2 regions of the Pseudoduganella sp. genome follow, and region 2 is predicted to be linked to the other one. Evidence: riboswitches for the same ligand, from Rfam matches in the RefSeq annotation. Region 2 holds a riboswitch; the other holds the start of a gene.
The links. A riboswitch is a leader RNA that binds a small molecule or an ion and turns the genes downstream of it on or off. The one in region 2 is predicted to bind cobalamin.

Region 1: another riboswitch for cobalamin. It lies ahead of ACE3TQ_RS01415 (cobaltochelatase subunit CobN); the one in region 2 lies ahead of ACE3TQ_RS17890 (TonB-dependent receptor).

The regions. Positions count from the first base shown of each region.
Region 1 is NZ_JAYSCO010000002.1:88,521-93,635, forward strand. It holds gene ACE3TQ_RS01415 (cobaltochelatase subunit CobN) at 1-3,096, opposite strand, end outside; cobalamin riboswitch at 3,134-3,352, opposite strand; gene ACE3TQ_RS01420 (acyltransferase family protein) at 3,378-5,115, opposite strand, start outside.
Region 2 is NZ_JAYSCO010000040.1:16,575-21,689, forward strand. It holds gene ACE3TQ_RS17890 (TonB-dependent receptor) at 1-1,561, opposite strand, end outside; cobalamin riboswitch at 1,631-1,830, opposite strand; gene ACE3TQ_RS17895 (M1 family metallopeptidase) at 1,907-4,096, shown strand; gene ACE3TQ_RS17900 (hypothetical protein) at 4,093-4,953, shown strand; gene ACE3TQ_RS17905 (class III extradiol ring-cleavage dioxygenase) at 4,973-5,115, shown strand, end outside.

The DNA of each region.
Region 1 (5,115 bases), on a different contig from region 2:
CGGCGCCAGGGCGGCTTCCAGCGCTTCGCGCATGGCCGGCTCCTGCTCGGCCACCCCGGCGGCGGAGGCGGCCAGCGCCATGCGGCCGGCGCGGTCGATCAGGCGGATCAGGTTGGGATACAGGTCGCGGAACAGGCCGGAGGTGGTCACCAGCGCATCGCGCCGCACCGCCCCCGGCAGCAGGCGCACGTCGTTCACGATGCCGCGCGCATTCCATACCGGCTCCGCGCCCATCATCGCCAGCGCGAAGGCCACCATCACGCCCTCGTCGCGCACCGCGTCGGAGGCCCACAGCAAAATGCCCTCGCTGCCGGCCGACGAGCGCTCGCGCGCCGCAGCCTTGGCCGCCAGCCCGGCGCCCATCTGGTAGCCGATCCTGGTCGGCAGGATATCGCCATCGACAGCATGGAAATTGCGCCCGGTCGGCAGCGCCTCCGGCGAGCGCAGCGGATCGTTGCCCTTGCCCGGCTCGATGAAGCGGCCATCCAGCCCCGCCAGCAACGCACGCATTTCATTGGCCGGCGATTGCGCCAGCTTGCGCGCCACTTCCGGATCGTCGATGCCGCCCTTCTTCATGGACTCCAGCATCAGGTCGACCGACTCCTGCTTCCACTGGCGGCCGAAGATATGCAGGCCGTGCGGCATGAACTTTTCCTGCAGCTTGGTCAGGTAATGCCCCACCTCGTGCGCCAGCAGATCGTCGTCCGCCGCATCGAAACCGATGCCGCGCACCGCCAGCACGTCCGCCATCGAAGCCTCCAGCTCGGCCTTCAGGTTCAATGCCACCACGCGCTCGCGCATCAGCTGCGCCGCCTTGGCCTTCAGCGACTCCGAACTGGCCGCCTCGTAGCTCTCCACGATCTGGCGCAGCGACAGCAGCTCGTCGTACAGCGGGGTCGACGCCAGCGGCGGCGTCAGATGGTCCACCATCACCGCCAGGCCGCGCCGCTTGGCTTGCGTGCCCTCGCCCACGCCGTCCACGATGTAGGGATAGACACCCGGCAGGTCGCCCGCGATCAGGCTGGAAAAATCGTCCGCCGCCAGGCCGACCGCCTTGCCGGGCAAGAACTCATAGGTCGAATGGCGTCCCACGTGCACCAGCGCGTCCGCCTTGAAACGGTCGCGCAGCCAATGGTAGAAGGCCAGGTACTGGTGCGGCGGCGGCACGCTGGTATTGGCGTGCAGCAGCTCCTCGTCCACCTCCCAGCCGCGCGGCGGCTGCGGGCCGATGAACACATTGCCGAACACGATGCCAGGCACCAGCAGCTTGCCGCTGTCCACCATGATCTTTCCCGGCGCCGGGCCCCAGCCTTTCATGCCCTCGATGCGGTAAGTGGCCAGGCGGCGCTGCAGCGGCGCCAGCGCGGCACAGCGGCGCGGCGCCCGCTCCTGCAGGCATTTGGCGTAGCCGTCGGCCAGCGCCTGCAGGTCGCGCATGGCGGCCTCGCGCTGCGGATGGTCGGCGCCCTCCACCAGGTGCTGCAGTTCCTTGATCACGACTTCCGCCTGCTTGCGGCCCAGTGCCCACTCGCGCGCGGCTTCCGCCTGCAGCACGTCGGCGTGCAGGCGGCCCAGCAGACCGCTGGTCATCTCGCCCTGCACGCGCGGCGACAACGTGCCGAACCACTGCGCGTAATCGGCAGCGCTGACGCTGTTCACAGACGCCGCCAGCTCGCGCAATCCGGCGCGGTCTTCCGGCAGGTTGACGCCGTGCGCCATGATGCGGTCCAGCAGCGCCTCCGGCGTGGCCGGCAGTTCGCCCACCGTATAGCCGGCGCCCTTCAGCGCATGCAGCATGTCGAACAGCGAAGCCGGCACGTCCAGGTTGTCGGCGCCGATGTTCTGGCGGCCCGGCGGGTGGTTGTAGTAGACCAGCGCCACGCGCTTGTTCTTGTTGGACTTGGCGCGCAGCGCCAGCCAGCGCTCCACGCGCAGCGCCAGGCGCTCCGCCTCCGCCCCCAGCACCACCGGCGGACGGTTCTCGATGCCGGTCAGCTTGTCGCGCTGGGCCTCGCCAAGGGCCGCCACCACGATCGGCTGGCCGATGCCCTGAAGTTCCGGCAGCGCCACGCGGTACTGCACCGAATCGGGCGGCAGGCCGTCCGGCGACAGGCGCCACTGCATGGCGGTGCGGTCGGACAGGCGGATCGCCTTGAACAGGGGGATATCGAGGCGCTTGAACGCCTCGCTAACGGCCTCGCGGTTTTCGGCCGCACCCACCACGAAGTCCTGCAGCACCACCAGCGCCGCCGGCACGGCCGGCGCAATCAGCTCCGGCAAGCGCTCCAGCGCCTCGCGCGAAGCGCCGCCCCAGCGCGGCAGCACCTGCACGCATTGCTGGCCGGTGCGCTCCACCTGGCGGCACAGGGCGGCCGGCACCATGCCGTCCATATTCGACAGGTCCAGCACCACCACCGTCGGACGCGCCTGCACGCCCAGCTGCGCCGCGCGGCCCCAGGCCGACGCATCATGCAGCTCGCGCTCGCCCATACGCAGGCGCAGCGTCGGTTCCGGCTGCGGCGCGGCCAGCGCGCGCGCCGGGTCAAGCAGGTGGGCGAACAGCGCCGCCGTGTTGTCGCGGCCACCGGCCTGCCACACCTGGCGTGCCGCCAGCCACTGGGCGGCCGCCGGCAACGCGCGCGCCGCCTGCAAGGCCGCCGCCGGCGGCTGTTCGCTCGACAGCTGGCGCAAGGTCTCCGGTGAAAAGCCCTGCAGGCTGCCCTGGCGCCCGCGCGAGAGCAGGCTCAATGACGCTTCGCCGTTAAAAGCCAGCACCGTTGCCGAGGCGCGCGCGTGGCGCGGCAAGGCATCCTTCAGGCGCCGCGCCGGATCGCCGAACAGCGAAACCGCAAGGATGCTGTCGGCCTGCGCCAGCCATTGCGCGGCCTGCCTGTCGTCGGCCGCCATCCACTGCGCCGGCGTGCGCAGGATGATGCGGTCCCTGGGATAGGCGGCCAGGTGGCGGTGGGCCGCTTCGATGGCCGCCGGTGCGGCACGTTCGGTCACGATGGCGAACAGCGTGGCAGCGTTAAGACGCGCACAGGCGAACGCACATAGCAGGACCACAATGATCCGGGCAAAGGTAGAGGTAGGCACAGGAAATCCGAGCACGCAAAACCACACCCCGGGTTTTGCACAATCAAACAAGACTGGCCGGTCTTCTGGCTTGCCTTCATCCTCCCCTGGCCCGGCCTTCCCGTGCATGTGCACAGTGGCGTTGGTCAGCTTCGTCTGGCTTACAGCAGCGGGGGCTGCGCCGGACTGGCGGGGGATGGTTATCCCGCGCGTCACCGGCTTCCCGTTTCACCACCTTACAGGCTTGCAAGGCGGAACCAATCAAGTAACGGGCGCCATTCTAGCAGAGAATGCGCAGCGTTCTATCCACCCTGGCCAAGCCAAAGCTGGTGTTCGAGCACCTGGCTGCTGCGGATCCGGTCAGCCAGCAACTCGACGCCTTGTGGACTCAGGTGGAAGTGATCGAGGATCAGCGGTACCCCTTTGGGCGATATCAGCGGGCAACCGCCCTCGCAATACAACTGCAGGCGGTTCAGGTAACCAAAGCGGTTTTCCAGCGCAAAGGCATGCATCGCGTCTGCATGCTTCAGCGCCGACGGTTCCAGCATATTTTGGGCAATGGCCGCCAGCGATTGTTTGCGGTCCAGGCGCAGCATGGCCATGGCCAGGTTGTCGCTGAAGGTCAATGGCGGCCCCGCCAACAGCACGGGATGACCTGCCGCGCGAAAACGCTGCAGGTCCTCGCGCGCAACGCGGAAATCATCCTGCCAGGCCGATGCCACCACCACACCATCGAGCTTATGGCTGGCGGCGAACTGCTGCGCATACGCCAACTGACGCACGCAATAGTGCTCCTTGTTGCGGTACGCGGCCTGGAAAGGCTTGCAGGCCGACCCCGTAATCTGCAGGAAGTTCACATCGGGATAGGCGCGCACCAGCGCCGCGTGCAGTTCCGCGGCAGCACTGTCGCCATACACCAGCACATTGCGGCGCTGCGGCGCCAGCGTGATGCAATCGGCATGCCCCGCGTAATAGTCTGCGAAGGAGGATGGCGCGCTTTCGATATCCATCAAATGGCAGCTGTGGTAGCGCTCAATGCGGTTGCGCTCCAGTTGCAGGCGGCCCACATAGTGGTAGTCAGCCGCGCGCATGGCGCGCAGGCGCTGCAAGGCCAGTGCGGTGGCCGGCGTGTCGGGCAAGATAGCGGCCTGGGTGAGCGCCACCGGCACGGCGGCCGGCAACACGGCGGCGACCGGGGCCGGCGCCGTTGCGGCTACGCTGGGTGCTGTGGCGGCCATGGGCAAGTACCGGCTCAGGCTAAGCAACTCACGCTGCGGCACGCCGTCCATGCGGTACAGCTGGAAGCCGAAGCCGCCGAGTGCGCACAGCAGCGCCGCCAACGCCACCGGCAACGCCGGTTTGCCCTGCATCGCAAAACGCAGCCGTCCTTCCACGACAACGCAGGTCAGCCATGCCAACAGCACGCTGAGCGCCAATGCCGACCACAGTACCGCTTCGGCCACATTTCCCCCTTGCAGGATATGGGCAAAGGACAGCAGCGGCCAATGCCATAGATACAGGGGATAACTGATACGTCCCAGCCAGGTGACCGGCGCCAGGCGGAACAGGGATGCATTCAAGGTCGCCGCCGGACCGGCCGCCAGCAGGACAGTGGTACCCGCCACCGGCAACAAGGCCCAGTAGCCGGGGAATAAACTGGTCTTATCGATTAGCCGGAAAGCCGACGCAATCGCAATGGCAGCAGCCAGTGTCCACACCGGGGCCGGCGTGGTACGCGGCGGGTGGTAGGTATGCCACCAGGCGAGCAGGCCACCCACGGCCAGTTCCCAGAAACGTGACGCTGGCGAGTAGAACGCGGCATCCGGCGCATGGAGCGCCGCGTACACGCTGTAGCCGAAGGACGCCAGTGCCAGGAGCAGTGTGACCGGGACAAAAGCGCGGCGCCAGCGAGAGAGCAAGCACAGCAGCAAGGGCCAGGCGATATAGAACTGCTCCTCCACGCCAAGCGACCACAAGTGCAGGAAAGGCTTGGTTTCCGCACTATTGTCGAAATAGCCGGATTCATGCCAAAACAGAAAA
Region 2 (5,115 bases):
CCCACATGCCGCCGAAGCGGTAGCTGCCGTCCAGCTCAAAACCTTTGCGCTCGGTCGGGGCCAGGTTGGTGTTGGCGCCAAACAGGCCGGCGGTCGGGTCGTAATAGATCTCGTTGTCCAGCTTGTGGCGGAACAGGCGCGCATCGACCTTGGCCGCGCCCAGCACGTAACCGAGGCCGATCTCGCTGTCGTGCGAGGTCTGGGTTTCCAGCGGCTTGTTGGCTTGCGGGGTGTAGGCGTTTTCGTCGGAGGTGGCGACGCGGTAGCTCTGGCCGGCCTTGGCCCAGGCGGTCAGGCCCGGCGCGGCCAGCATGCTGCCCTGCAGCTCCCAGGCGTTGTGCGCCTGCTTGATGCTGTAGGTGGCGCTGGTGAACGGCGCCGGGTCGACCGAGTCCTTGTCGAACAGCTCGCGGCGCACGCCGGCGGCCAGGCGCACCTGCTGCGCGCCGGCGAACTTCACTTCATCGCGCAGGTAGAAGGCCTTGCTGCGCTGGGTGGCGTCGGCGGCCGAATAGTCGGAATGGGTGACGCGGTTCCAGCGGCCGAAGTCGAAGCCGGCCACCAGCTCGTTCAGCAGGCCGTCGAACTGCGCCAGGTGGCGCACGCGCGGCGAGAACTGGGTCTGCTTGCTGTCGTACACCGACTTGGAGCCGAAGTAGGTCGCTTCCACATCCTTGGTGCGGTGCGCCAGTTCGGCCGCCAGGTCGAAGGCGCCGACCTTGCGTTCCCAGGCGGCGGTGTAGCGGTCGCTGTCCATCTTGCCGAAATCGTCCGGGGTCTTGGTCTGGCGCGGGTTGGCCAGGAACTCGGCTTCGTTCAGGCTGCCGGCGAAGCGCTGGTCCTGGCGCGCGATGTCGGCACGCAGCGACAGGCGGCCGAAGTCGCCGTTGAACTGCACGCCGCCGTTGAAGCGCGACTGCTTGAATGCATTGTTCTTGCGGTAGTTGTCGGTGCGCTGGTGGGCGGCCGAGGCGTCGATCGCCACGCCGTCGAAGCCCTGCACCGCGCCCAGGCGCACGTCGGCGCTGTCGAACCGGCCCAGTTCGGCGAACATGCTGCCGCCGCGCGCGCCCGCTTTCGGGCGCTTGGTGACGATGCTGATCACGCCGCCGGTGGCGCCTTCGCCATACAGCACGCTGGCGCCGCCGCGCATGATGTCGATGCGCTCCACCAGGTCGATCGGGATGGTGGACAGGGTGGCCGGGGTCAGCTCGTTCTCGTTCATGCGCACGCCGTCCAGCACCACCACCACGTTCTGGTCGCTGGTGGCGCCGAAGCCGCGCAGGTCGAGGCTGAAATCGGGGCTGCCGGTCAGGCTCTGGCGGCCGTACACGCCGCCGATCTTGCGCAGCGCCTGGTTCACGTCGGTCACGCCGGCACGGCGGATCTCAGCGGCGGTAATGGTGCTGGCGCCGATCGGCAGCAGCGACGGGTCGCTGGCGAAGCGCGCGCCGCTGATCACGATGGTCTGGGAATCCTGGGTGTTCTGGGCCGCGGCAGGCGCGGCGAAGCACAGGGCAAGGGCTGCAGCCAGTGCGCAGCGTGGGGAGAAAATGGTCATGACATGCGAATCGAAAAAGTATCCGCCTGCGTCCCCGCAGCCGGAATCCACAGAAGTCGCGCCGCGCGGGCGCGCTTCCACCTCCCTGGCCGGTATCCGGGCTGGCAAGACTGACCGGGCCACCTTCCTATGCGGCTGCATAGTGGTCATTGGCGCGGCCTGCCGTCGGGACGACGGCGCTTGCGTACCGTTGCGGGGGCAGCACATTGCGTTTCCCGTTTAACTGCTCCCATGAACAGGGAGCGGGCACCAGGGCGCGCACATTATACGCTGCTTAAAAATCGCATGAAAGTTTGGTAATTAGTTTGGTATATTTTCGCGTTGCCAATTACTTAACGGGGATTTATGCGCATCGCACATTTACTGGCCGCGGCCGCCCTGCTGGGCGGCGCAGCGCTGTCGGCCAGCCTGCTGGCGCAAGGCGCCGGCGCCGGCACGCTGCCCGCCAGCGGCACCGATATCCCGCTGGCGCCGCCGCGCGCGGCGGCCGTCACGCAACCGAGTGCGCCCGGCGCCTGGGGCGGCATGCGCAGCGGGCAGGAAGCCACCCTGTCCGACCGCGTGGTGGACTACCGCATCGAAGCCACGCTGGACCCGGTCAAGCACACCATCGACGGCAAGCAGCGCCTGACCTGGCGCAACCGCAGCGCGCAACCGGTGCGCAGCGTCTACCTGCACCTGTACCTGAACGCCTTCCAGAACGCGGACAGCACCTTCCACACCGAGCAGCGCAAGTCGGGCCAGGGCATCCGCAACAGTAGCCTGAGCCAGGACGGCGAATGGGGCTATATGGACCTGCGCAGCGTGCGCCAGGCCGGCGCCGACGTGCCGTGGACCTTCGTGCAGCCGGACGGCGGCCCGGCCACCGACCAGACCGTGGTGCGCCTGGACTTGCCGCAGGCGGTCGCGCCGGGCGGCAGCACCACGCTCGATATCGCCTTCTTCGACCAGCTGCCGCGCGTGCTGGCGCGCAGCGGCTACTTCGACAGCTTCCACCTGGTGGCGCAGTGGTTCCCCAAGATCGCCGTGCTGGAGCTGCCGGGCGAGCGCGGCGCCACCACCGTGCGCTGGAATGCGCATGAGTACCACGCCGAGTCCGAGTATTACGCCGACTTTGGCAGCTTCGACGTCAAACTGACCGTGCCCAAGGAATACATCGTGGGCGCCACCGGCGAGCTGCAGGGTGCGCCGCTGGAGAAGGACGGCTGGCTGACCCACCACTACGTACAGGGCGACGTGCACGATTTCGCCTGGACTGCCGACAAGCGCAGCGCCAAGCCGCTGGTCGATACCTGGAGCGGCCATGGCAGCGGGCCGGTAAAGATCACCGTGCTGTACCCGCCGGAGTTCGCATCGAATGCGGCGCCGGTCATGCAGTCGACCAAGGACGCGCTGGACTACTTCTCGCGCACGCTGGGCCCCTACCCTTACAAGACCGTGACCGTGGTGGTGCCGCCGCATAACGCCAGCGAGGCGGAGGGCATGGAGTACCCGACCTTCTTCACCACCACCAGCGTGCCCGGCTACCGGGCCGGCACCACGCCGGCCGCACTGCAGGACTTCGTCACCATCCACGAATTCGGCCATGGCTACTTCTACGGCATCCTGGCCAGCAACGAGTTCGAAGAGCCCTTGCTGGACGAGGGCCTGAACGAATACTGGAACCACCGCATGCTGCGCGACACAGGACGCAAGGTGCCGCTCACCACGCCGTTCCTGCGCGCCATCGGTTTCGCGCCGCAAGTCGACAATTTCGCCTTCGAGCGCCAGGGCACCCCGCGCGACGAACCGGCCGACCCGCTGGGCCAGAACGCCTACAGCCGCCTGCAGGGCATCGGCCCGGTCTACTCGCGCGGCGCCATCACCATGCGCGACCTGGAGGCCCAGCTGGGCAAGGAAACCATGGAACGCGCCTTCAGGGAGTACTACCGGCGCTGGAAATTCCGCCACCCGAGCATCGCCGACCTGCGCGAAGTGCTGGCGGAGGTGAGTGGCCAGCGCCAGCTGGTGGAAACCGTCTTCGCGCAGCAGGTGTATGCCGCCACGCGCGTGGACGACCGCATTGCGTCCTTCACCAGCGAAGAGCAGGAGCCGCTGCCCGGCATGCGGCTGGAAAACGGCAAGCGCGTCAGCGTCAGCGAAGAACAGGCCGCCCGGCAGGCCGACAAGCTGCGCGAAGCATGGGAGAAGGCCCATCCGGACGCCAGGCCGGGCACCGGCCCCTTCCCCTACCTGACCCGCGTCACGGTGCGCCGCCGCGGCGCCGACGTGCCGCAAACCCTGGTGGTGGCGTTTGCCGACGGCAGCACGGAGACCGTGCAATGGCGCGGCGAACAGCGCTGGCACACCTTCGAATGGCGCAAGCCGGCCAAGGCGGTATCGGCGCGCATCGATCCGGACGGCAAGCACTTCCTCGACGTGAACAAACTCGATGACAGCCGCACCCTGAAAAAGGACGGCAGCGCGTCGCGCCGCTGGACCCTGGACCTGGCCGCCATCTTTCAATCCCTCTTCGCCCTGATTGCCACCGTATGAAGCTGAGCACCAATCTCAAACACGCCAGCCGCGCCGCCCTGCAGTGGCGCCTGCTGCTGCTCTGGCTGGCCGCCGTGCTGCTGCCGACCGCCGTGCTGGCCCTGCCCTTCTGGAGCGCGCTGGCGCCGGCGCTGGACTATTCCGTGCGCGCGCCGGAGCTGGCGCGGGCGCTGGACATGCTGGCGTTGACCGACCTGTTCAGCGAAGTGCGGCGCAACGCGGTGGCCTTGCAGGCGGGCGCCCTGGTGGCGCTGGCCATGGCCCTGCTGCTGTCGCCTTTCCTGACCGGCGCCATCGTCACCGCCGGCCGCGCGCCGCAGCCCGCCACCCTGCGCGAGCTGGTGGCCGGCGGCGTGGCCGAATACCCGCGCATGCTGCGCATGCTGCTGTGGGCGGCGGTGCCGCTGGGCGCGGCGCTGGCCCTGGGCCTCAGCCTGGCGGATGCAGCCGACGACTATGCCGCCAGGGCCGTGCAGGAGTCGGATGCGGCGCTGTGGCAGGACGCCGCCACGCTCGGCACCGTGCTGCTGCTGGCACTGGCCAACCTGACGCTGGACGCGGGCCGCGCCCAGCTGGCGATCGACCGCCGCCGCACATCGGCCGTCAAGGCTTGGTGGTGGGGCGTGCAGCTGCTGCTGCGCCGGCCGGGCGCCATGCTGGGCAGCTATGCGCTGCTGACCGTGGCCGGCCTGCTGCTGGCCGGCCTGCTGGCGGTGGCGCGGCTGCAGGTCCAGGCCAGCAATGGCTGGCTGCTGCTGGCGGCCTTCGTGCTGGCGCAGCTGGTCGCGCTGGCCGTGGCCTGGATGCGGGCGGCGCGCCTGTTTGCCCTGATGTCGCTGTCTGCAACGAATCGCTGAGCGGCGTATAGTGGTGGGCATGACGACTTTGCCCACCTTCTTCCTGTCGCACGGCGGCGGACCCTGGCCCTGGATGCGCGAGCAATTCGGCAGCGCGTACGACCAGCTGGACGCTTCCCTGCGCGACCTGCCGCGCCAGGCCGGCGGCAAGCCCAGCGCCAT